DNA from 3 places in the Enterobacter sp. K510 genome. Region 2 is predicted to be linked to each of the others. Evidence: predicted binding sites of a transcription regulator. Region 2 holds the regulator's gene; each other region holds the start of a gene.
What was found. The regulator PhoB, encoded in region 2, activates phosphate uptake and scavenging genes when phosphate is short. The targets are predictions, from matches to a motif close to CTGTCATAAAACTGNCNNAT.
Positions count from the first base shown of each region.

Region 1 (8,049 bases), on a different contig from region 2:
AAGTGCAGCCTGGCAGCGTGACCGTTCTCGCTGATACTGCTATTCGTGGCCAGGATCTCGACGAAGCGCGAGCTCTGGAAGCGAAACGTAAAGCAGAAGAGCACATTAAGAGCTCTCATGGCGACGTGGATTACGCTCAGGCGTCTGCGGAGCTGGCCAAAGCGATCGCGAAACTGCGTGTTATCGAGTTGACCAAAAAAGCGATGTAACACCGGCTTGAAAAGCACAAAGCCAGTCTGGTTGCCAGGCTGGCTTTTTTTATGCTTCCACGAGAATGGGTTGATAAATGAAATGGTGTTTCTTATTTTTTTGTGACTAACATCACAAAAATATTGATCGGTTAAAATTTGAGGTGTAGACTTATTTTTGTGAAGTAAGTCACATAAACGAATTCAACCGCCGGGAAAACATCATGAAACTGATTAACAAAATTATCGCTTTCTTCAACAACATGAACGTTTCTTTTGGTACTTTTAATCTGTAATCACGCAGTGCCGCCAATTAAAACGACAACCGCTGGTGGCGTGAACAGACATCAATAAAGGTCGCCCGAGGCGGCCTTTATGCTTTTAATAATCCAGTCAAAATATCCCCCGTTCGTACGGCTTCGCGCCCCGCTTAACTCCTCTATACTCACCTTTGCTGCTGTCAGCCTGGCTACGTTTTCTTTATTCATTCTGCGAAAAAATAAGTAAAACATCGGCATAACAACTTTACAGCCCGTGATATGTTCATTTTTTACGGTAAATGGCATCATGACGGCCGGAAAACGGGGCGCAGAAGGGGATTATTACCGGTCTGCTGGCATTTAATCTGCGACCCAATTCACGGCGAAAAAAATGTAGTATTTTCAATGTGAAAAAGTAAAAATTCACCCTCAAATTACAGTCAGGACGCGTATGTTGAACAGTGCTATGAGTGTGGTCATCCTTGCCGCTGGTAAAGGGACCCGCATGTATTCCGATCTTCCCAAAGTGCTGCACACCCTTGCAGGGAAAGCGATGGTCCAGCATGTCATTGATGCCGCGAATGAACTGGGCGCCAGCCGCGTTCATCTGGTTTACGGGCATGGCGGCGATTTGCTGAAGCAGACATTGCGCGACGATAAGCTGAACTGGGTGCTACAGGCTGAACAACTGGGCACCGGCCACGCCATGCAGATGGCCGCGCCCTATTTTGCCGATGACGAAGATATTCTGATGCTCTACGGCGATGTGCCGCTGATTTCGGTCGCTACTCTGCAACGCCTGCGTGACGCCAAACCGCAGAACGGCATTGGCTTACTGACGGTAAATCTCAGCGATCCGACCGGCTATGGCCGTATCACCCGCGAGAACGGCAAAGTGACCGGTATCGTGGAGCACAAAGATGCCACCGATGAGCAGCGTCAGATCCAGGAAATCAATACCGGCATTCTGATCGCCAATGGTGCAGACATGAAGCGCTGGCTGGCGAAACTGACCAACAACAATGCGCAGGGTGAATACTACATCACCGATATTATCTCGCTGGCTTATCACGAAGGGCGTGAAATTGCCGCCGTCCACCCGGAAAGGCTGAGCGAAGTGGAAGGCGTGAACAACCGCCTGCAGCTGTCCCGTCTGGAGCGCGTCTATCAGGCTGAGCAGGCTGAAAAGCTGCTGCTGGCAGGGGTTATGCTGCGCGATCCGGCGCGTTTCGATTTACGCGGCTCCCTGACCCACGGGCGCGATGTGGAAATCGATACTAACGTCATTCTCGAAGGTAACGTCACCCTGGGGCATCGCGTGAAGATCGGCGCAGGCTGCGTGATCAAAAACAGCGTGATTGGCGATGACTGCGAAATCAGTCCTTACAGCGTGGTGGAAGATGCTGAACTGGCCGCCGCCTGCACCATCGGCCCGTTTGCGCGTCTGCGTCCGGGTGCCGAGCTGCTGGAAGGCGCGCACGTCGGCAACTTCGTGGAAATGAAAAAAGCGCGTCTGGGTAAAGGCTCGAAAGCGGGTCATCTCACCTACCTGGGCGATGCGGAAATTGGCGATAACGTGAACATCGGCGCGGGCACAATCACCTGCAACTACGATGGCGCCAATAAGCATAAAACCATTATTGGCGATGACGTGTTTGTCGGCTCCGATACGCAGCTGGTGGCGCCGGTAACGGTAGCCAGTGGGGCAAGCATCGGCGCGGGCACCACGGTAACGAATGACATCGCGGAAAATGAACTGGTCATCAGCCGGGTACGTCAGACCCATATCAAGGGCTGGAAACGTCCGGTGAAGAAGAAGTAACAATGTGGCGGGTGGTGCTTCGCTAACCCGCCCTACGGTTTTCTGCCGGATAAACGTTAGTGCCATCCGGCAAACAGGGATGAGGAGATAAACATATATCTCCCGCCCACCAGCAGTAACCATAAAAATAACCCCACTCTCTACAAGGCTCGGGGCGCCCGATACGGGCAAAACAGGTCGGCGACAACGCATCATTATCAGGAAATTAACTATGTGTGGAATTGTTGGCGCAGTCGCGCAGCGTGATATTGCTGAAATCCTTCTCGAAGGCTTACGTCGTCTGGAATATCGTGGTTATGACTCTGCGGGACTGGCCGTCGTCGATAACGAAGGGCACATGACCCGTCTGCGTCGTCTGGGTAAAGTTCAGATGCTGTCTCAGGCTGCGGAAGAACATCCGCTCCATGGCGGCACGGGGATCGCACATACACGCTGGGCAACCCACGGCGAACCTTCTGAAGGGAATGCGCACCCGCATGTGTCTGAACACATTGTGGTGGTCCATAACGGTATTATTGAGAACCACGAGCCGCTGCGTGAAGTATTGCAGGCACGTGGCTATGTCTTTGCCTCCGAAACTGATACCGAAGTGATTGCTCACCTCGTTCACTGGGAGCTGGAGCAGGGCGGTACGCTGCGTGACGCCGTGTTACGTGCTATCCCCCAGTTGCGCGGTGCCTACGGCACGGTAATCATGGATACCCGTCATCCGGATACCCTGCTGGCCGCCCGTTCCGGCAGCCCGCTGGTCATTGGCCTCGGCATGGGCGAAAACTTCATCGCTTCCGATCAGTTAGCTCTGCTGCCGGTCACCCGTCGCTTTATCTATCTGGAAGAAGGCGATATCGCTGAAGTTACGCGCCGCAGCGTGACCGTATTCGATAAGTCTGGCCATGAAGTTACGCGCCCGGACATCGAATCTAATCTGCAATACGACGCGGGCGATAAAGGTATCTATCGCCACTACATGCAAAAAGAGATTTATGAGCAGCCGAACGCCATCAAAAACACTCTGACCGGGCGTATCAGCCACGGCGAAGTGGATTTAAGCGAGCTGGGCGCGAATGCCAATGACATGCTGTCACAGGTTGAGCATATCCAGATCGTCGCCTGCGGTACCTCGTACAACTCCGGTATGGTGTCACGCTACTGGTTTGAATCCCTGGCGGGCGTGCCCTGTGATGTGGAGATCGCCTCTGAGTTCCGCTACCGCAAATCCGCGGTGCGTCGCAACAGCCTGATGATCACCCTGTCCCAGTCCGGTGAAACGGCGGATACCCTGGCCGCGCTGCGTTTGTCGAAAGAGCTGGGTTATCTCGGTTCGCTGGCAATCTGTAACGTGCCAGGCTCCTCGCTGGTGCGTGAATCCGATCTGGCGATGATGACCAACGCCGGGACCGAAATCGGCGTGGCCTCCACCAAAGCCTTCACCACCCAGTTAACGGTGCTGCTGATGCTGGTGGCGAAGTTAAGCCGTCTGAAAGGCATGGATGCGTCCATTGAGCACGACATTGTGCATGGTCTGCAGGCGCTGCCGAGCCGTATTGAGCAGATGCTGTCGCAGGACAAACGCATCGAAGCACTGGCAGAAGATTTCTCTGACAAGCATCACGCGCTGTTCCTTGGCCGTGGCGATCAGTATCCGATCGCGCTGGAAGGCGCGCTGAAGCTTAAAGAGATCTCCTATATCCACGCTGAAGCTTATGCGGCGGGCGAGCTGAAACACGGCCCGCTGGCGCTGATTGACGCCGATATGCCGGTGATCGTGGTGGCACCGAATAACGAACTGCTGGAAAAACTGAAATCCAATATTGAAGAAGTGCGCGCCCGTGGCGGCCAGCTGTACGTCTTCGCCGATCGTGATGCCGGTTTCAACAGCAGTGACAACATGCACATTATCGAAATGCCGCATGTGGAAGAGGTGATCGCACCGATTTTCTATACCGTGCCGCTGCAGTTACTGGCCTATCACGTTGCGCTGATCAAAGGCACCGACGTTGACCAGCCGCGTAACCTGGCGAAATCCGTTACGGTTGAGTAAGTAAAACACAGCCCCGCCCGCAAAGGCGGGGCTTTTACCGTCTGCGCTGTTCTGTTTTTACACACATTTCCGCCGCCCTTCTTTATGACAAACTGTCATCTTCAGCTACTTTTTATCCTGTAATAAAAATAAAATGACGCTGTCATGCTCTGTTCATAAATCTTGTAATTATATGATTATAATGGTTTTATTTTGACTATCCCGCCAGTGGTCCCGGCTGTCATAAAACTGTCATATTTCATACATTTTACTGTCACCTGTTTGTCCTATTTTGCATACCGGAGCTACTCAAACAACGATTTACGAAATCTTGCAGGAGTCATTATGAAAGCCATGCGTACCACTGTCGCCACTGTTGTCGCTGCGACCTTATCTCTGAGCGCTTTTGCTGTTAACGCAGCAGCAAGCCTGACTGGCGCGGGTGCAACCTTCCCGGCGCCGGTGTATGCCAAATGGGCTGATACTTACCAGAAAGCCACCGGTAGCAAAGTAAACTACCAGGGTATCGGCTCCTCCGGCGGCGTGAAGCAAATTACCGCTAACACCGTTGATTTCGGCGCGTCTGATGCTCCGCTGTCTGATGAAAAACTGGCTCAGGAAGGCCTTTTCCAGTTCCCTACCGTCATCGGTGGCGTGGTGCTGGCGGTTAACCTGCAGGGCGTGAAATCCGGCGAACTGGTGCTGGACGGCAAAACCCTGGGTGATATTTACCTCGGCAAAATCAAAAAATGGGATGACGCCGCGATTGCGAAACTCAACCCAGGCCTGAAACTGCCTTCGCAGAACATCGCCGTTGTGCGTCGCGCTGATGGTTCCGGCACCTCTTTCGTGTTCACCAGCTACCTGGCGAAAGTGAACGAAGAGTGGAAATCTAAAATCGGTTCAGGCTCTACCGTAAACTGGCCGACCGGTCTGGGCGGTAAAGGCAACGACGGCATCGCCGCTTTCGTTCAGCGTCTGCCAGGCTCTATCGGTTACGTTGAATACGCCTACGCTAAACAGAACAACCTGGCTTACACCAAACTGGTGTCTGCGGATGGCAAACCGGTATCCCCGACCGAAGAAAGCTTCTCTAACGCCGCCAAAGGCGTGGACTGGAGCAAAACCTTCGCTCAGGACCTGACTAACCAGAAAGGCGATGATGCGTGGCCGATCACTTCCACCACCTTCATTCTGATCCACAAAGAGCAGAAGAAACCTGAGCAGGGCGCAGAAGTGCTGAAGTTCTTTGACTGGGCTTATAAAGATGGCGCTAAACAGGCGAATGACCTGGATTACGCTACCCTGCCGGACAACGTGGTTGAGCAGATCCGTGCGGCATGGAAAACCAACGTGAAAGACAGCAGCGGTAAAGCGCTGTACTAAGCAAAGTAGTTAATGATGGCGGATGGCGCTTTCGCTTATCCGCCCTACAAAAATCCGCTAACATGCTTTTTTTGTAGGCCCGGTAAGCGGTAACGCCACCGGGCATCGTTCAAAACAGAGTTCAACTAAAAGAGTGACCTATGGCTGCAACTAAGCCCGCTTTTAACCCACCGGGTAAACAAGGCGACATGATCTTCAGCGCACTGGTAAAACTGGCTGCGCTGATTGTGCTATTGCTGCTGGGCGGCATTATTGTGTCGCTTATTTTCTCCTCCTGGCCAAGCATTCAGAAGTTTGGATTCTCTTTCCTGTGGACCAAAGACTGGGACGCGCCTAACGATATTTACGGGGCGTTGGTGCCGATTTACGGCACGCTGGTGACTTCATTTATCGCGCTGCTGATCGCCGTTCCGGTGAGTTTCGGCATTGCCCTGTTTCTGACTGAACTGGCGCCCGGCTGGCTGCGTCGCCCGCTCGGTATCGCCATTGAACTGCTGGCGGCTATCCCCAGTATCGTTTACGGCATGTGGGGGCTGTTCATCTTCGCGCCCTTGTTTGCGAAATATTTCCAGGAGCCGGTCGGCAACGTACTGTCGAACATTCCGTTTGTGGGCGCGCTCTTCTCCGGCCCGGCGTTCGGTATCGGTATTCTGGCGGCCGGGGTGATCCTCGCCATCATGATCATTCCGTACATCGCCTCCGTAATGCGCGACGTGTTCGAACAAACGCCGGTGATGATGAAAGAGTCGGCATACGGCATCGGCTGTACCACCTGGGAAGTGATCTGGCGCATTGTTCTGCCGTTCACCAAAAATGGGGTCATCGGCGGCGTAATGCTCGGCCTGGGCCGCGCGCTGGGTGAAACCATGGCGGTCACCTTTATCATCGGTAACACCTACCAGCTCGACAGCGCCTCGCTGTATATGCCGGGCAACAGCATTACCTCTGCGCTGGCAAACGAATTTGCGGAAGCCGAGTCCGGCCTGCACGTTTCGGCGCTGATGGAACTGGGGCTGATCCTCTTTGTGATCACCTTTATCGTGCTGGCGATTTCTAAGGTCATGATCATGCGCCTGGCGAAAAACGAGGGGGCACGATAATGGCGACGCTCGAAATGCAAAACACCACGGCTCTGGCGGAATCGCGTCGTAAAATGCAGGCCCGCCGCCGTCTCAAGAACCGTATCGCGCTGACGCTCTCAATGGCGACCATGGCGTTCGGTCTGTTCTGGCTGGTCTGGATCCTGTTCTCCACGGTGACGCGCGGTATCGACGGCATGTCACTGGCGCTATTCACCGAAATGACGCCGCCGCCTAATACGGCGGGCGGGGGCCTGGCAAACGCCCTGGCGGGCAGCGGCTTGTTAATTTTCTGGGCCACCGCAATCGGGACGCCGCTGGGCATTATGGCCGGTATTTATCTGGCGGAGTATGGCCGCAAATCCTGGCTGTCGGAAGTGATCCGTTTCATTAACGATATTCTGCTCTCTGCGCCGTCGATTGTGGTTGGTCTGTTCGTTTACACCATTGTGGTGGCGCAGATGGAGCACTTCTCTGGCTGGGCAGGCGTGATCGCGCTGGCGCTGTTGCAGGTGCCTATTGTCATCCGTACCACGGAGAACATGCTGAAACTGGTGCCGGACAGCCTGCGTGAAGCCGCTTATGCGCTGGGCACGCCGAAGTGGAAGATGATCTCTTCCATTACGTTAAAAGCCTCTGTTTCCGGCATCCTGACCGGCATCCTGCTGGCCGTTGCGCGTATCGCCGGTGAAACCGCGCCGCTGCTGTTTACCGCGCTCTCCAACCAGTTCTGGAGCACGGACATGATGCAGCCTATCGCCAACCTGCCGGTGACGATTTTCAAATTTGCCATGAGTCCGTTTGCCGAGTGGCAGGAACTGGCCTGGGCAGGCGTGCTGATTATCACCCTGTGCGTACTGTTGCTGAACATTCTGGCGCGCGTGATCTTCGCGAAGAAGAAACACGGTTAATATTTTGCGGCGGGGCCACGGGCCGCGCCGAATGAGGAAAGAGTAAAATGAGTATGGTTGATACTGCATCCGGTAAGATCCAGGTTCGTGATTTGAACTTCTATTACGGGAAATTCCATGCCCTGAAAAATATCAGTCTGGATATTGCCAAAAACCAGGTGACGGCGTTTATCGGCCCGTCAGGCTGTGGCAAATCCACCCTGCTGCGTACTTTTAACAAAATGTACTCGCTCTATCCGGAGCAGCGTGCAGAAGGCGAAATCCTGCTGGATGGCGACAATATTCTCACCAATACCCAGGACATCGCGCTGCTGCGCGCTAAAGTCGGCATGGTCTTCCAGAAGCCGACGCCGTTCCCGATGTCGATTTATGACAACATCGCC
Region 1 covers NZ_JBNRLQ010000005.1:25,785-33,833, forward strand. Annotated here, with positions in the region: gene ACQUTD_RS09850 (F0F1 ATP synthase subunit epsilon) at 1-209, shown strand, start outside; gene glmU (bifunctional UDP-N-acetylglucosamine diphosphorylase/glucosamine-1-phosphate N-acetyltransferase GlmU) at 900-2,270, shown strand; gene glmS (glutamine--fructose-6-phosphate transaminase (isomerizing)) at 2,482-4,311, shown strand; gene pstS (phosphate ABC transporter substrate-binding protein PstS) at 4,636-5,676, shown strand; gene pstC (phosphate ABC transporter permease PstC) at 5,817-6,776, shown strand; gene pstA (phosphate ABC transporter permease PstA) at 6,776-7,666, shown strand; gene pstB (phosphate ABC transporter ATP-binding protein PstB) at 7,714-8,049, shown strand, end outside.
Region 1: the regulator PhoB is predicted to act here: its motif matches at 4,529-4,548, upstream of pstS (phosphate ABC transporter substrate-binding protein PstS).

Region 2 (8,049 bases):
CTTTATTTCTGGCACCGGTTTTGCCACCGATTACCACCGCTTAAGCGGACAGTCGCTGAAAGGCAATGAGATCATCCGGCTGGTGGGCGAGCAGGATCCTATCGCCGAACTGGCGCTGAGCCGCTACGAACTGCGGCTGGCGAAATCACTGGCGCACGTGGTGAATATCCTCGATCCGGACGTGATCGTGCTGGGCGGCGGCATGAGCAATGTCGATCGTCTGTACAAAACCGTGCCAACGCTGGTGAAAAACTGGGTATTCGGCGGTGAATGCGAAACGCCGATCCGCAAAGCGGTACACGGCGATTCCAGCGGCGTGCGTGGCGCGGCCTGGCTGTGGCCGCAAAATTAATTACTGCACGGCAGCCGCCCCATGACCTTTCAGGCGGCTGTAGAACACCAGTGAGATCATGGCCGATAACGACAGCAGAGCTGCCGGTAAGGCCACATACTGATACGTCAGCCCGGCGGTCAGCATCATCCCGCCGCAAAACGCCCCTACCGCGCTGCCCAGATTAAAGGCCATTTGTCCACCTGCCGCTCCCAGCATTTCACCGCCTTTGGCGTTTTGCAGCAGCAGGATTTGCAGCGGCGCAGACAGGGCAAAGAGTCCGGCGCAGCTGATAAAGGCCAGGCTCAGGGACGCGGTTTTGTTCCACGCGAAGAAGAAGATCAGCGCCAGCGCAATGGCAATCACCAGATCGGTCGTCATGGCGATGCGCAGCGGCGTAAACCAGCGCGACAGCTTGCCGCTCAGCATATTACCCAGCACCATCCCCAGTCCCACCAACATCATGATCGCCGGCATGGTGGTTTCTGCGTAGCCGGAGACGAAGATCATCAGCGGTTTGATATAGCTGAACCAGGCGAAAACCCCGGCGTTGCCGAACAGGGTGGCGGCAAAAATCAGCCAGGGCGCAGGGGATTTGAGGAAGCGAAACTGCGCGGAGAGGGTAGTTTTGGCCTCGTCAGCGATATCCGGGATCCACATCAGGATCGACACCATCACCGCAATGTTAAAGGCCGCAATCAGCCAGAAGGTATAGCGCCAGCTGAATTCATGGCTCAGCCAGGTGCCAATCGGCACGCCGATCAGATTGGCAATGGTCATGCCGGAGATCATCCCTGCGACGGCGGCGGTAACGCGTCCCGGCTGCGCGACTTTGGTGAGAATGATCGCCCCGACGCCAAAAAACGCGCCGTGGGGAAAACCGGACACCAGTCTGCCAATCGCCAGCATTACATAGGACGAGGAGAGGGTGAAAATCACGTTGCCCGCCAGACACAGCAGCGCCAGAAACACCATGATATGTTTCAGCGAAAAGCGGTTAGAGAACAGGGCGATGATCGGCGCGCCCAGCACCACCCCCAGCGCATACCAGGAGATCATATGGCCCGCGGCGGGAATGCTGATCTGCACATCCTTCGCCAGCTCCGTCAGCACGCCCATAATGCCGAACTCTGCCATTCCCAGCCCGAACGTCCCGAGCGCCAGCGAAACAATGACTTTTTTGATACTACCCGACACGGCAATCATCCTTAAGAAAAACCCCCGCCCGGCTGGACGAGGGGAAACGCCTTATTCTACGGCCCAGGCTTTATCCAGCTTGCTGTAACCCAGCCCGTTAATTTTACGTACTTTGATCTGCACCGGGATGCGCTCTTTCATCGCCTCGACATGGCTTATCACGCCGATGGTTTTGCCGGTGGCGTTAAGGGCGTCCAGCGCATCCAGCGCGGTGTCCAGCGTTTCGCTGTCCAGCGTGCCGAACCCTTCATCAAGGAACAGCGAATCAATACGCGTTTTATGGCTGACCAGATCCGACAGCGCCAGCGCCAGCGCCAGGCTGACGAGGAAACTCTCGCCGCCGGACAGGGTACGGGTATCGCGCACCGCGTCCGCCTGCCAGGTATCCACCACTTCCAGCTCCAGCGCTTCGCTGGCCTTGCGCTTGAGCAGGTATCGCCCGTGCAGGCGGGTGAGCTGATTATTCGCCAGCCACACCAGATTATCGAGCGTCAGCCCCTGGGCGAATTTACGGAATTTATCGCCTTCTTTCGAACCGATCAGCGCATTGAGATATGCCCAGTCTTCCACATTTTCCGCGTTTTGCTGGATGCTCTGCATCAGCGCTAACTGCCGCTGGCGGTTTTCGGCGTCCTGTTTCAGCTGCTGGCGGATCTCGCCCTGGCGGGTGGTGTTTTCCCGCAGCTGCTGTGCCACTGCTGAAAGCTGCGCGACCAGCGCGTCGATATCGGCGTCGTCCGCCAGCGTCGGTGGACGGGACGCCAGATGCTGCGCCAGCGCGCTTTCGGCCTGGCTATAAAGTGTGCTTTGCTGCTGATGCGCCCGCTCAAGCTGCTGCTGACGCTGCTCCAGCGCCTGCCGCTGCGCATCGTCCAGCAGCGCGCCCAGGAAAGCGGCCTCGTCCGCAAAAGGACTGGCGGCCAGCGCCGCGCTGAACTGTGAGCGCGCCTGTTCCTGCTGTCTGTCGAGCTGATGTATCTGCTCCTGCAACAGGCGCAGCTGGCCTTCCAGTGTACTGGCCTCGCTGTAAAGCGTCTGCCAGTTGCCCAGCGCGGCGGCGTGTTGGTGCTCCGGAAGGGGCGGCGGCGTGGTGCCGTCATCGGCGAGCGTTGCCAGCAGGCTGTCGAGGCGGCTCAGTTGTTCCCGCAGCTGTGGCAGTTTGTCATGCTGCTGCTGCCAGCGCTGCGACTCTTCCTGCCGCGCCGCCAGCCAGGCCGCTTCGTCGCTCACCGCCGGGCGCGTCAGGCCTAGCTGAGCCAGCGCGGTATCCAGCGCGTCGCGCTGCCGGGCGATCTCCGCCGTCAGCTGCGCATCCCGCTGTTGTTCTTTATGCAGCCTTGCTTCCAGGGTTAAGCGTTCATTCAGCTGGCGCAGCTGCTGCTCATGCTGATCCTGCTCCGCCAGCCAGCCGCTCACGTCGTCCTGCGGCGTCAGCGCGATGTTCAGCGCCGCGCACTGCTGCTGCCAGCGGGCGTGAAGCGTGGCGCTTTCCTCCTGAATCGCGGTAAGGGCCGCGGCGAGTTTGTCCCGGTGCTGACGCTGGGTATCAAGCTGGCCTTTCAGGGCAAAACCCTGTTCGCGCAGGCTTTCCACCTCTTTTTTCAGCGCCGCCAGCCGCTGCTGATTTTCGCCCGGCTGCAATGCCTGATAGGCCGCCACGGCAGGATGCGACGTGGATCCGCACAGCGGGCAGGGGGTGTCCGGTTGCAGGTTCGCGCGTTCCGCTTCGAGGCGCAGGATCAGCTTTTCCTGCTCCACCAGCTTTTCCACATCGCTTTCATGCTGGCGCTTGTCTTTATATTGCTGACGAATAGCCCCAAGCCGCAGATCCCAGGCGGCGATCTGCGTGTCCATCTCCGCCAGTTCCTGCTGCTGTTGCGCCTGACGTTTTGCCAGCGCAACAAACTGCGGGTGCAGCATTGCCAGCTGTTGACGCCCGCTGCGGCCCGCTAAGTGCTGTTGTAAATGAGCGCTTACTTCTTCCAGATTCAGATTCAGCGGGGAAGGCGGCAGGGCGGCGAGCGCCTGTTCTGTTGTACGGATTGTATTTTGCAGCTCCGCCCGCTGTTTTTCATCCCGCTGCTGCTGGGCAAAGGTCAGACGCCAGCCCGCCAGTTCCGCGCTCCATAAGCGAAAATGATCGTTTTCGCTGAGCCACTGCTGCACCTGCGCCACATCGTTTTTCAGGGTGGTAGCGGTAATATTCGCCAGTTGCCAGGTCTGTTGCAGCCCGGTGCGCACCTGTTGTAAGCGAGTATTCACATTTTCGTGCTGGCCCTGCGCGAGGCGTAACGCCTGCTGGCGCTCCTGTAACTGCTGCCAGTGGGGACGTAATTTTTCCGCAGGCAGGGCGCGGGTCAGCTTTTCCAGTTCCGGGGCGGCGGCCTCTAATGCCGCATGCGCGGCGGTCAGCGCCTCGTGCGCCCGCTGGCGTTCGCCGCTCAGCCGGTGGCTTTCACTCAGCCACTGATGATGTCCCTGCGCCTGCTGCTGCCCGGCGAGCAGCTGTTTTTCTTCGTCAGTAAGTGCCTGCAAACCTGCGCTGAGCGTCTGTGCCTGTTCGTCGCTTAACAGCTGCACGCCGTCGGCCTGGGCCTGGAGTTTTTCCAGCTCCAGTCGTGCGGTTTTATGCTTTTCGAAGACCATCGCGGAGATCTGACCGTAGATCTCGGTGCCGGTCAGCTCTTCCAGTAGTTCGGCGCGCTCGCGGGGTTTGGCATTGAGGAAGGCCGCAAACTGGCCCTGGGAGAGCAGCATCGAGCGGGTGAAACGACCATAGTCCAGCCCGGTCAGGGTGGCGGTCAGATCCAGTTTGTCTTTCACTTTATCGGCAAGGATTTTGCCATCGGCGCACAGCGCCAGCTCCACGCGCGGCGCCTGCAAATTACCGTCCGGTTGATTGCGGGCGCGGTTCTGGCTCCAGAAAGCGCGGTAAGCCACGCCTTTGACCTCAAACTCCACTTCCGCCAGACATTCAGCGGTATCGCGGGTCATCAGATCGTTTTGCGACTGGGAGACGCTGCTCAGACGCGGCGTTTCGTGATACAGCGCCAGACAGATGGCGTCGAGCAGGGTGGTTTTGCCCGCCCCCGTCGGCCCGGTGATGGCAAACAGCCCATTACTGGCGAACGGCTCGGCGGTGAAATCGATTTTCCATTCCCCTTTCAGGGAGTTGATATTTTTCAGGCGCAGACTGAGGATCTTCATGCGTCGTCTTCCTCCGTCAGGGCGTCAACGGTTTGCGCGAACAGCGTCTGTAATCGCGCGTTTTGCGCCTCGTCGAGGCTTTCCAGCGCCAGCCGACGCTCAAAGACTTCTTCCACCTTCAGTTCACTCAGGGTTTCGCGCAGTTCGCTCGCCAGCAGGCGTTCGCGCTGCTCCCGGCTGCGGCGCACCAGCAACACTTCCACCGGCAGATCCCCGGTAAGCGCCTGGATTTTCCGTTGCGCGTCCGCCAGGTATTCATCGGTGGTGATTTCAATATCCAGCCACACCGGCGGGCTGACCGGCTGGTCGCGCCATTGCTCAAGCTGTTCGCCAATAGCCGCCAGATCGCCTTTGATCACCGCCAGTTGCTGAGTAACCGGCACCGTCAGCGGCGTCACCTCCGCCAGCCTGCCGTCGCTGAAGGTCACCAGGTTGACGCTTTTCGGCCTGCCGGTTTCATCAAAACTTAACGCGATGGGCGAGCCGCAATAACGGATATGTTCCTGACCGCCCACCAGCTGCGGACGGTGAATATGGCCGAGAGCAAGATAATCCACCGGCGGGAAGTTCTGTGCCGGGAAAGCGTCCAGCGTGCCGATATAAATGTCACGTACCGCGTCACTTTTGCTGGCTCCGACGGTGGTCAGATGGCCGCTGGCAATAACCGGCAGCCTCTGCTCCCCGCGCAGGGCACAGGCTTCTTCATACTGCTGCTGGTAATACGCTGTGATGCTGGTCAGCAAAAGCTGTTGTTTCTGGCTGCCCGATAACCCGGCCTGGCTTAACACGATGTCGCGCGGGCGTAAAAACGGCACCGGGCAGAACACCGCGCCCGGCGTGCCGTCCCGGCGTTTGAGCATAAAGGGCGCGCTGCCAGCGGTGGCGACCACAGTGGTATTTAAAAAGGCGAGAATTTCGCGGGATTCGTTAAGCGTGGCGACGGAATCGTGGTTACCCGCCAGCACCACCAGGTGACAGCCGGTTTGCTGCAAATTCACCACAAAGCGGTTGTAGAGTTCGCGGGCGTAGCTCGGCGGCGAGCCGGTATCAAAAATGTCGCCTGCGACAATAATCACATCCACCTGCTGTTCTTCCGCGGTTTTCAGCAGCCAGTCAAGAAAGGCGGCATGTTCAGCGGCCCGGCTTTTGCTGTAAAAGTTTTGACCCAGGTGCCAGTCAGAGGTGTGAAGAAGACGCATAACGATCCCATGGCAAAAAAGCGTGAAGCCGATTATAAACGTTAAGCGGCGTGAAGATAGTTATCGGTTTTTTCACGAGTGTCATAAAACAATGGCTTGAGTCATCAGGCAGTCATCATTTTCATAAATCTGTCATAAATCTGACGCATAATGCCACCGCAACATATACTGGCGACTTAATAAATACAGGGCAAATTATGGCGAGACGCATTCTGGTCGTGGAAGATGAAGCTCCAATTCGTGAAATGGTATGCTTTGTCCTCGAGCAAAACGGCTTCCAGCCTGTCGAAGCGGAAGATTATGACAGCGCGGTGAACCAGTTGAATGAACCCTGGCCCGATCTCATTTTGCTCGACTGGATGCTACCGGGCGGTTCCGGTATTCAGTTTATCAAACATGTGAAGCGTGAAGCCCTGACCCGTGATATTCCGGTGATGATGCTTACCGCCCGCGGCGAGGAAGAAGATCGCGTACGTGGTCTGGAAACCGGGGCGGATGATTACATCACCAAGCCGTTCTCGCCAAAAGAGCTGGTGGCGCGTATTAAAGCCGTGATGCGCCGCATCTCGCCGATGGCGGTGGAAGAGGTGATCGAAATGCAGGGCCTGAGCCTGGATCCCACTTCCCACCGCGTGATGACCGGCGAAAATCCCCTCGATATGGGGCCTACCGAATTTAAGCTATTACACTTCTTTATGACCCATCCGGAGCGTGTCTACAGCCGGGAACAGTTGCTGAACCATGTGTGGGGCACCAACGTTTACGTTGAAGATCGCACGGTTGACGTGCATATTCGCCGCCTGCGTAAAGCGCTGGAACATAGCGGCCACGATCGTATGGTACAGACCGTCCGCGGCACGGGTTATCGTTTTTCGACCCGTTTCTAACATCTGAAGGGAGTGTGACGCGTGCTGGAACGGCTGTCATGGAAAAGGCTGGTGCTGGAGCTGGTGCTGTGTTGCATCCCGGCGCTGGTGCTCGGCGCCATATTTGGTTATCTGCCGTGGTTTTTGCTGGCGGCCGTCACCGGATTACTGGTCTGGCATTTCTGGAACTTACTGCAACTCTCCTGGTGGCTCTGGGTGGACAGAAGCATGACGCCGCCGCCGGGCCACGGTAGCTGGGAGCCGCTGTTATACGGGCTGCACCAGATGCAGATGCGTAACAAAAAACGCCGTCGCGAACTGGGCAGCCTGATCAAACGCTTCCGCAGCGGCGCGGAGTCGCTGCCGGACGCCGTGGTGCTTACCACCGCAGAAGGCGTGATCTTCTGGTGTAACGGTCTGGCGCAGCAACTGCTGGGCCTGCGCTGGCCGGACGATAACGGCCAGAACATCCTTAACCTGCTGCGTTATCCCGAATTCACCCAGTACCTGAAGCGTCAGGAATTCCTTAAGCCCCTCAATCTGGTGCTGAATAATGGCCGCCATCTGGAAATTCGCGTCATGCCCTACAGCGATCAGCAACTGCTGATGGTGGCGCGTGATGTCACGCAGATGCATCAGCTGGAAGGCGCGCGCCGTAACTTCTTCGCCAACGTCAGCCATGAACTGCGCACGCCATTGACGGTATTGCAGGGCTATCTGGAGATGATGCAGGAGCAGACGCTGGAAGGCGCGCCCCGTGAAAAAGCGCTGCATACCATGCGCGAGCAGACCTCACGTATGGAAGGGCTGGTGCGCCAGCTGCTGACGCTCTCTAAAATTGAAGCCTCGCCGGTGCAACTGCTGAACGAAACCATTGATGTGCCGATGATGCTGCGGGTGGTGGAGCGGGAAGCGCAAACCCTCAGCCAGCAAAAGCAGACTATTGAGTTCCACATCGACAGCTCGCTGAAAGTGCTGGGCAGTGAAGATCAACTGCGCAGCGCCATCTCCAACCTGGTGTATAACGCGGTCAACCATACGCCGCCCGCCACCCATATTGTGGTGAGCTGGAAGCGCGTACCCCACGGCGCAGAATTTTGCGTTGAAGATAACGGACCGGGGATCGCGGCCGAGCACATTCCGCGCCTGACGGAGCGTTTCTACCGGGTGGATAAAGCGCGATCCCGGCAGACCGGCGGCAGTGGGCTGGGGCTGGCCATCGTTAAACATGCGGTCAATCATCACGACA
Region 2 covers NZ_JBNRLQ010000003.1:381,540-389,588, reverse strand. Annotated here, with positions in the region: gene mak (fructokinase) at 1-352, shown strand, start outside; gene araJ (MFS transporter AraJ) at 353-1,516, opposite strand; gene sbcC (exonuclease subunit SbcC) at 1,580-4,735, opposite strand; gene sbcD (exonuclease subunit SbcD) at 4,732-5,934, opposite strand; gene phoB (phosphate response regulator transcription factor PhoB) at 6,132-6,821, shown strand; gene phoR (phosphate regulon sensor histidine kinase PhoR) at 6,843-8,049, shown strand, end outside.

Region 3 (8,049 bases), on a different contig from region 2:
CTGATGGTTTCTGCCACTGCGCGGGTGGTCAGGGTGGCGGAGAGCGTCATGGTGCCGCCGGTCAGCGCCTTGCCGAGGCAGAGAATATCCGGCGCAATACCAGCGTGTTCGCAGGCGAACAGTTTGCCGGTGCGCCCGAAGCCGGTGGCGATCTCATCGGCGATCAGCAGAATGCCTTCGCGATCGCACATCTTACGGATACGTTTTAACCACTCCGGGTGATACATTCGCATCCCGCCCGCGCCCTGCACGATGGGTTCAAGGATCACCGCGGCGATCTCGTGACGGTGCGCCGCCATCAGCCGGGCAAACGGCACCATGTCCAGTTCATCCCATTCGCCGTCAAAACGGCTCTGCGGCGCAGGGGCAAAGAGGTTATCCGGCAAATATCCCTGCCACAGGCTGTGCATGGAGTTATCCGGATCGCATACCGACATCGCGCCAAAGGTATCGCCGTGATAGCCATTGCGGAAGGTGAGGAAACGCTGGCGCGGCTCGCCTTTCGCCTGCCAGTACTGCAACGCCATCTTCATCGACACTTCAACCGCCACCGAGCCGGAATCCGCCAGAAACACGCACTCCAGCGGCTCCGGCGTCATCGCCACCAGCCTGCGGCATAAATCCACCGCGGGCTGATGGGTAATGCCGCCGAACATCACATGGGACATCTCATCAATCTGCGCTTTCATCGCCGCATTGAGCTGCGGATGGTTATAGCCGTGGATCGCCGCCCACCAGGACGACATGCCGTCCACCAGTCGTTCGCCTGTCGCCAGATGCAGCTCACAGCCTTGGGCAGACTGCACCGGGTAGACCGGCAGCGGGGTGGTCATGGAAGTGTAAGGATGCCAGATATGGCGCTTATCAAAGGCGAGATCGTTCGGTGTCATAATCGACTTGTAAACCAAATTAAAAACATTTAGGTTTACGAGTCTACACCAAATCAAAACGTAACACACCTTTGGAGACGCCCCATGGCTCACCGCTGGACTTTGTCGCAAGTCACCGAACTCTTTAATAAACCGCTGCTCGATCTGCTGTTCGAGGCGCAAACCGTACACCGTCAGCATTTCGACCCGCGTCAGGTGCAGGTCAGTACGCTGCTGTCGATCAAAACCGGCGCCTGTCCGGAAGACTGCAAATACTGCCCGCAAAGCTCGCGCTATAAAACCGGGCTGGCCACCGAGCGCCTGATGGAGGTGGAGCAGGTGCTGGATTCGGCCCGTAAAGCCAAAGCGGCCGGTTCGACACGCTTCTGCATGGGCGCGGCGTGGAAAAACCCGCACGAGCGCGATATGCCCTATCTGGAGCAGATGGTGCAGGGCGTGAAGGCGATGGGGCTGGAAGCCTGCATGACGCTCGGCACCCTCGAAGACAGCCAGGCGCAGCGCCTTGCCGCCGCCGGGCTGGATTACTACAACCACAACCTCGACACCTCGCCGGAATTTTACGGCAACATCATCACCACCCGCACCTATCAGGAGCGTCTCGACACCCTGGATAAAGTGCGCGATGCGGGGATCAAAGTCTGCTCCGGCGGTATCGTGGGCTTAGGTGAAACCGTCACCGATCGCGCCGGTCTGCTGCTGCAACTGGCGAACCTGCCGACGCCACCGGAAAGCGTGCCGATCAACATGCTGGTGAAGGTGAAAGGCACGCCGCTGGCGGATAACGACGACGTGGACGCTTTCGATTTTATCCGCACCACCGCCGTGGCGCGCATCATGATGCCCACCTCCTTTGTGCGCCTTTCCGCCGGGCGCGAGCAGATGAATGAGCAAACCCAGGCGATGTGCTTTATGGCCGGCGCGAACTCCATTTTCTACGGCTGCAAACTGCTGACCACGCCGAACCCGGAAGAGGACAAAGACGTGCAGCTGTTCCGCAAGCTGGGCCTCAATCCGCAGCAAACCGACGTCATCAATGGCGATAACGAGCAGCAGTATCAGCTTGAACAGCAACTGCGTAACGCCGACACCGACCAGTATTACAACGCGGCGGCGGTATGAGCTGGCAGACGCGCATCGATACGGCGCTCGACAAACGTCGCGCGGCGCAGGCGCTGCGCACCCGGCGCGTGATGGAGCAGGGGGCCGGGCGCTGGCTGACGCACGACGGCGAGCGCTTTTGTAACTTTTCCTCCAATGACTATCTGGGCCTCAGCCAGCATCCGCAGGTGATCCGCGCCTGGCAGCAGGGCGCGGAACGCTATGGCGTAGGCAGCGGCGGCTCCGGGCATGTCAGCGGCTACACCGTGGCGCATCAGGCGCTGGAAGCGGAACTGGCGGACTGGCTGGGCTACCCGCGCGCGCTGCTGTTTATCTCCGGTTTCGCCGCCAACCAGGCGGTGATCGCCGCGCTGGCGGGTGAGGATGACCGGCTGGTCGCCGACAAGCTCAGCCACGCCTCGCTGCTGGAAGCAGCGGCCTTAAGCCCGGCGCAGCTACGGCGCTATGCGCACAATGACGTGCAAAGCCTGACGGGGCTGCTGGATAAGCCCTGCGCCGGACAACAGCTGGTGATCACCGAAGGGGTGTTCAGCATGGACGGCGACAGCGCGCCGCTGGCGGAGATTGCCGCCGCCGCGCAAAGTGCGTCCGCCTGGCTGCTGGTGGATGACGCCCACGGCACCGGCGTCACCGGGCCGGAAGGACGCGGCAGCTGTCACGCCGCAGGGATCCGCCCGGAACTGCTGATCGTCACTTTCGGCAAAGGTTTTGGCGTCAGCGGCGCGGCCGTATTGTGCAGCGAGGCGCTGGCCGATTACCTGGTGCAGTTTGCCCGCCATCTGATTTACAGCACCGCCATGCCGCCCGCCCAGGCGATGGCCATCAGCGCCTCGCTGGCGGTGATCCGCCAGGCCGACGGCGCTGCCCGGCGGGAAAAACTCGGCGCGCTGATTGACCGTTTTCGCGCAGGCGCGCAGGCGCTGGATGTCAGCATGACCGCGTCACAGAGCGCCATTCAGCCGCTGATCGTCGGCGATAACGCCCGGGCGCTGGATCTGGCCGCGCGGCTGCGGCAGGCAGGCTGCTGGGTGACGGCGATCCGCCCGCCCACCGTGCCGCCGGGCACCGCGCGTTTGCGGCTGACCCTGACGGCAGATCATGAACCGCAGGACATTGATCGTTTGCTGGAGGCGCTGCATGACGCCGGTGAATAAACCTGCGGTCGCCGCCGCCTTTGGCCGCGCCGCTCAGGGCTACACCCGCCACGACCAGTTACAGCGGCAAAGCGCGGAGCTGCTGCTGGCGATGACCGGTGAACGATCCGTTGAACGGGTGCTCGACGCCGGTTGCGGACCGGGAACCCTCAGCCGTTACTGGCGTGAGCAGGGCGCGCAGGTGACTGCGCTTGATCTCTCCGCGCCCATGCTTGACGAAGCCCGCCGCCGGCAGGCCGCGCATCACTACGTGCTGGCAGATATTGAGGCTATGCCCTTTGACCACGCGCAGTTTGACCTGGCGTGGAGCAATCTGGCGGTGCAGTGGTGTGACGATCTGCATCAGGCATTAAGCGAACTTTATCGCGTAGTGCGTCCCGGTGGCGCGGTGGCCTTTACCACGCTGGCGGCAGGCTCCCTGCCGGAGCTGAATCAGGCCTGGCAGGCGGTGGATCATCACCCGCACGCCAATCGTTTTTTACCGCCGCAGCAGCTGACCGACACGGTGAGTCGCTGGCACGGCCGCAGCGGGATCGCGCATATCACGCTGGATTTTGACGATGCGCTCAGCGCCATGCGTTCGCTGAAGGGCATCGGCGCCACGCATCTGCATGAAGGGCGTCAGGCCCAGGCGCTGACCCGCGGACAACTGCAACGCCTGCAGCTGGCGTGGCCGCAACGCGCGGGACGCTATCCGCTGACTTATTCACTTTTCTGGGGAGTAATTGAACGTGACTGAACGCTATTTTGTCACCGGTACGGACACCGAAGTGGGGAAAACCGTCGCCAGCTGCGCGCTGTTGCAGGCGGCAACCGCGCGGGGAAAACGCACTGCGGGTTATAAACCTGTGGCCTCCGGCAGCGAGATGACCCCGGACGGGCTGCGCAACAGCGACGCGCTGGCCCTGCAACGCCACGCCAGCCTGACGCTGGACTATGAGGCGGTGAATCCCTATATCTTTGCCGAGCCGACCTCGCCGCATATCGTCAGCGCCGATCAGGGGATCCCCATTGATTTTGGCGTGATGTCAGCAGGCTTACGCGCGCTTGAAACACAGGCGGACTGGGTGCTGGTGGAAGGCGCTGGCGGCTGGTTCACGCCGCTGACAGAACGCCAGAGTTATGCGGACTGGGTGAGACAGGAAGCGCTGCCGGTAATACTTGTGGTTGGCGTAAAGCTCGGCTGTATTAACCACGCGATGCTTACCGCGCTGGCGGTGCGTCAGGCGGGGTTACGGCTGGCAGGCTGGATCGCCAACGACGTGCAGCCGCCGGGCAAACGTCATGCGGAGTATCTGGAAACGCTGCGACGCGTGCTGCCCGCCCCTTTTCTGGGGGAGATCCCCTGGCTGGCAGACGCGCCGCTGGAACGGCAAAACGGTCATTATCTTGATCTCAGCGGTCTTGATCCTGCGTCATCCAGTGGGAAATAAGCTGGTCATCTAACTGATGCACATGCCCCTGCGCCACGTTGCGCCCGCGATGCAGCAGGCAGAAGCGGTCGGCAACGCGGCGGATAAACGACAAATGCTGCTCCGCCAGCAGGATGGTCATGCCGAGATCCTGATTCAGCCTGACCAGTAAATTACCGAGCTTATGGATAAAGGCCTGGCCCGCGCCCCGCGTCGGTTCATCAAGGATCAGCAGGCGCGGCTGGGTGACGAGCGCGCGGGCCAGTGCCAGCTGATACTGGTCGTCTTCGGACAAGCCCGCGCCCTTTACCTGGCGCAGCGCGTACAGTTCCGGAAAGAGATCGTAGATCGCCGGTGTCACCGCACAGCCCGGCTCGCCTGCCGCCAGCATCGCAATATGCAGATTTTCCTCGACCGTCAGCTGGGAAAAGATCCGCCGATCCTGCGGCACATAACCAATCCCCATCGCCGTGCGGTGCGCCGCCGTCACCTGTAACAGATCCAGCGGCGGGGCGCTGGCTTCCTGCCAGATAATGCTGCCGCTCTCTATGGGCAAATTGCCGGTGATACAGTTCACCAGCGTGGTTTTACCCATCCCCTGTAAGCCCATCACCGTGGTACAGGTGCCGGGCACTAAATCTAAATCCACGTTCCACAGCGTATGCTGATCGCCGTAATACTGATTTACTGCGCGTAGACGTAACATCGGGCTTCTCCTGTTGCTGGGGGCTGCTGGCACTTACTCTGTAAACGAGATGTTGCAAAACACTTGCCACCTCCAACAAAAGTCGTATTTTTCGGAGCAGGATGAACAAAAAGACGGGAATTTACCGCACGCTGAGATTACCGCAGAAAATCCTGCACGCTGTGAGTGCGTGGCAGGCGAAAAAGGTGCATCAGCGGAGCGGTTTGGTCACCGAATCGCCAGGCTTTTACCCGACGGCACACTTTGTTCCACGCAAAATTTAGTGATAAAAATTTTTTGTTATTGCCGTCTGGCCTGAAATCGGGAATTTGCTGAGCGGCAGGGGATATGGCCTGGCGGGAGTTATCCACTATTCCTGTGGATAACCATGTGCATTAGAGTTAGAAAACACGTGAGAAGCGAGAGTTCATGCGGCCTGGACATGAATTGATGCGAAACGCGGCTTTTCAGTATATTTATTTAATATCAATAACTTGTATAAAAGCAATGCCTGTAAAAAAAGTGTCACTGACTGCCACAAAACTTTCATGACATCACTTGACAAATGTTAAATAGGAAAACTTTTTGGGGATAACCTTTTTAGCGCAGCGTTTTATGCCGCAGGCAGGATAAAGTCCCGCCCGTTGTGCGCGCAGGTTTACGCTTCCACTTTCATAAACTAGCCCGATACTGGTTTTTCATCCAGTATTTTTTATTGGCAAAAATCGCCGTCGCGAGTAAAATTAATCACCTGCCCGCTCATTCCTCCACCAGGTAGCCGTTCATGAGTAAACCGTTCAAACTGAATTCTGCGTTTAAACCTTCTGGCGATCAGCCAGAGGCCATCCGTCGCCTGAAAGAAGGGCTGGAAGACGGACTGGCGCACCAAACCTTGCTGGGGGTAACCGGTTCAGGGAAAACGTTCACCATCGCTAATGTGATCGCCGACCTTCAGCGTCCGACCATGGTGCTGGCGCCTAACAAAACCCTGGCCGCGCAGCTCTATGGCGAAATGAAAGAGTTCTTCCCGGATAACGCCGTGGAGTATTTCGTCTCCTACTACGATTACTACCAGCCGGAAGCCTATGTGCCGAGCTCTGACACCTTTATCGAAAAGGATTCGTCGGTGAACGAGCACATCGAACAGATGCGTCTGTCGGCGACCAAAGCGCTGCTGGAGCGTCGTGACGTGGTGGTGGTGGCTTCCGTATCGGCCATTTACGGTCTGGGCGATCCTGACCTGTATCTGAAAATGATGCTGCATCTGACCACCGGTATGATCATCGATCAGCGCGCCATCGTGCGCCGCCTGGCGGAGCTGCAGTACACCCGTAACGATCAGGCGTTCCAGCGCGGCACCTTCCGCGTGCGCGGCGAAGTGATCGATATTTTCCCGGCGGAATCCGACGATATGGCGCTGCGCGTCGAACTGTTCGACGAAGAGGTGGAGCGCCTGTCGCTGTTTGATCCGCTTACCGGGCATGTGGAATCGTCTATCCAGCGCTTTACCGTGTATCCGAAAACGCACTATGTAACGCCGCGCGAACGTATCGTGCAGGCGATGGAAGAGATCAAAGTCGATCTCGCCGACCGCCGTCAGACCCTGCTTGCTAATAATAAACTGCTGGAAGAGCAGCGCCTGACGCAGCGCACCCAGTTTGACCTCGAAATGATGAACGAGCTGGGCTATTGCTCCGGGGTGGAAAACTACTCCCGCTACCTTTCCGGTCGCGGGCCGGGGGAAGCGCCGCCAACGCTGTTTGACTATCTGCCTGCGGATGGCCTGCTGGTGGTGGACGAATCCCACGTCACCATCCCGCAGATCGGCGGCATGTACCGTGGCGACCGCGCGCGAAAAGAGACGCTGGTGGAATATGGCTTCCGTCTGCCGTCGGCGCTGGATAACCGCCCGATGAAATTTGAAGAGTTCGAAGCCCTGGCGCCGCAGACCATCTACGTGTCGGCGACGCCGGGTCCTTACGAGCTGGAAAAATCAGGGGAAGATATTGTCGACCAGGTGGTGCGTCCGACCGGCCTGCTGGATCCGATTATCGAAGTGCGCCCGGTGGCGACCCAGGTGGACGATCTGCTTTCCGAGATCCGCAAGCGCGTCGCCATCAACGAACGTGTGCTGGTCACCACGCTCACCAAACGTATGGCCGAGGATTTGACCGAGTACCTCGAAGAGCACGGCGAGAAGGTGCGTTATCTGCACTCAGATATCGATACCGTGGAGCGTATGGAGATCATCCGCGACCTGCGTCTTGGCGAATTTGACGTGCTGGTGGGCATTAACCTGTTGCGTGAGGGGCTGGATATGCCGGAGGTGTCGCTGGTGGCGATCCTTGATGCCGACAAAGAAGGCTTCCTGCGTTCTGAACGCTCGCTGATCCAGACCATCGGTCGCGCGGCGCGTAACGTTAACGGTAAAGCCATTCTCTACGGCGACCGCATCACCGCGTCGATGGCAAAAGCCATCAGCGAAACCGAACGTCGCCGCGAGAAACAGCACCAGTACAACATCGAGCACGGCATTACGCCGCAGGGTCTGAACAAAAAAGTGGTGGATATTCTGGCGCTGGGCGAGAACATCGCGAAAACCAAAGCGAAAGGCCGCGGTAAGTCCCGCTCGCCGGTGGTGGAAGAGAGCCTGGAACGCCTGCTGACGCCAAAAGCGATGCAGCAGAAGATCCACGAACTGGAAGCGCAGATGATGCAGCACGCGCAAAATCTGGAGTTCGAAGAAGCCGCCGCCGTGCGCGACCAGCTGCACCAGTTGCGGGAATTGT
Region 3 covers NZ_JBNRLQ010000011.1:90,112-98,160, forward strand. Annotated here, with positions in the region: gene bioA (adenosylmethionine--8-amino-7-oxononanoate transaminase) at 1-890, opposite strand, end outside; gene bioB (biotin synthase BioB) at 975-2,009, shown strand; gene bioF (8-amino-7-oxononanoate synthase) at 2,006-3,163, shown strand; gene bioC (malonyl-ACP O-methyltransferase BioC) at 3,147-3,902, shown strand; gene bioD (dethiobiotin synthase) at 3,895-4,596, shown strand; gene ACQUTD_RS18390 (ABC transporter ATP-binding protein) at 4,559-5,281, opposite strand; gene uvrB (excinuclease ABC subunit UvrB) at 6,045-8,049, shown strand, end outside.
Region 3: the regulator PhoB is predicted to act here: its motif matches at 5,793-5,812, upstream of uvrB (excinuclease ABC subunit UvrB).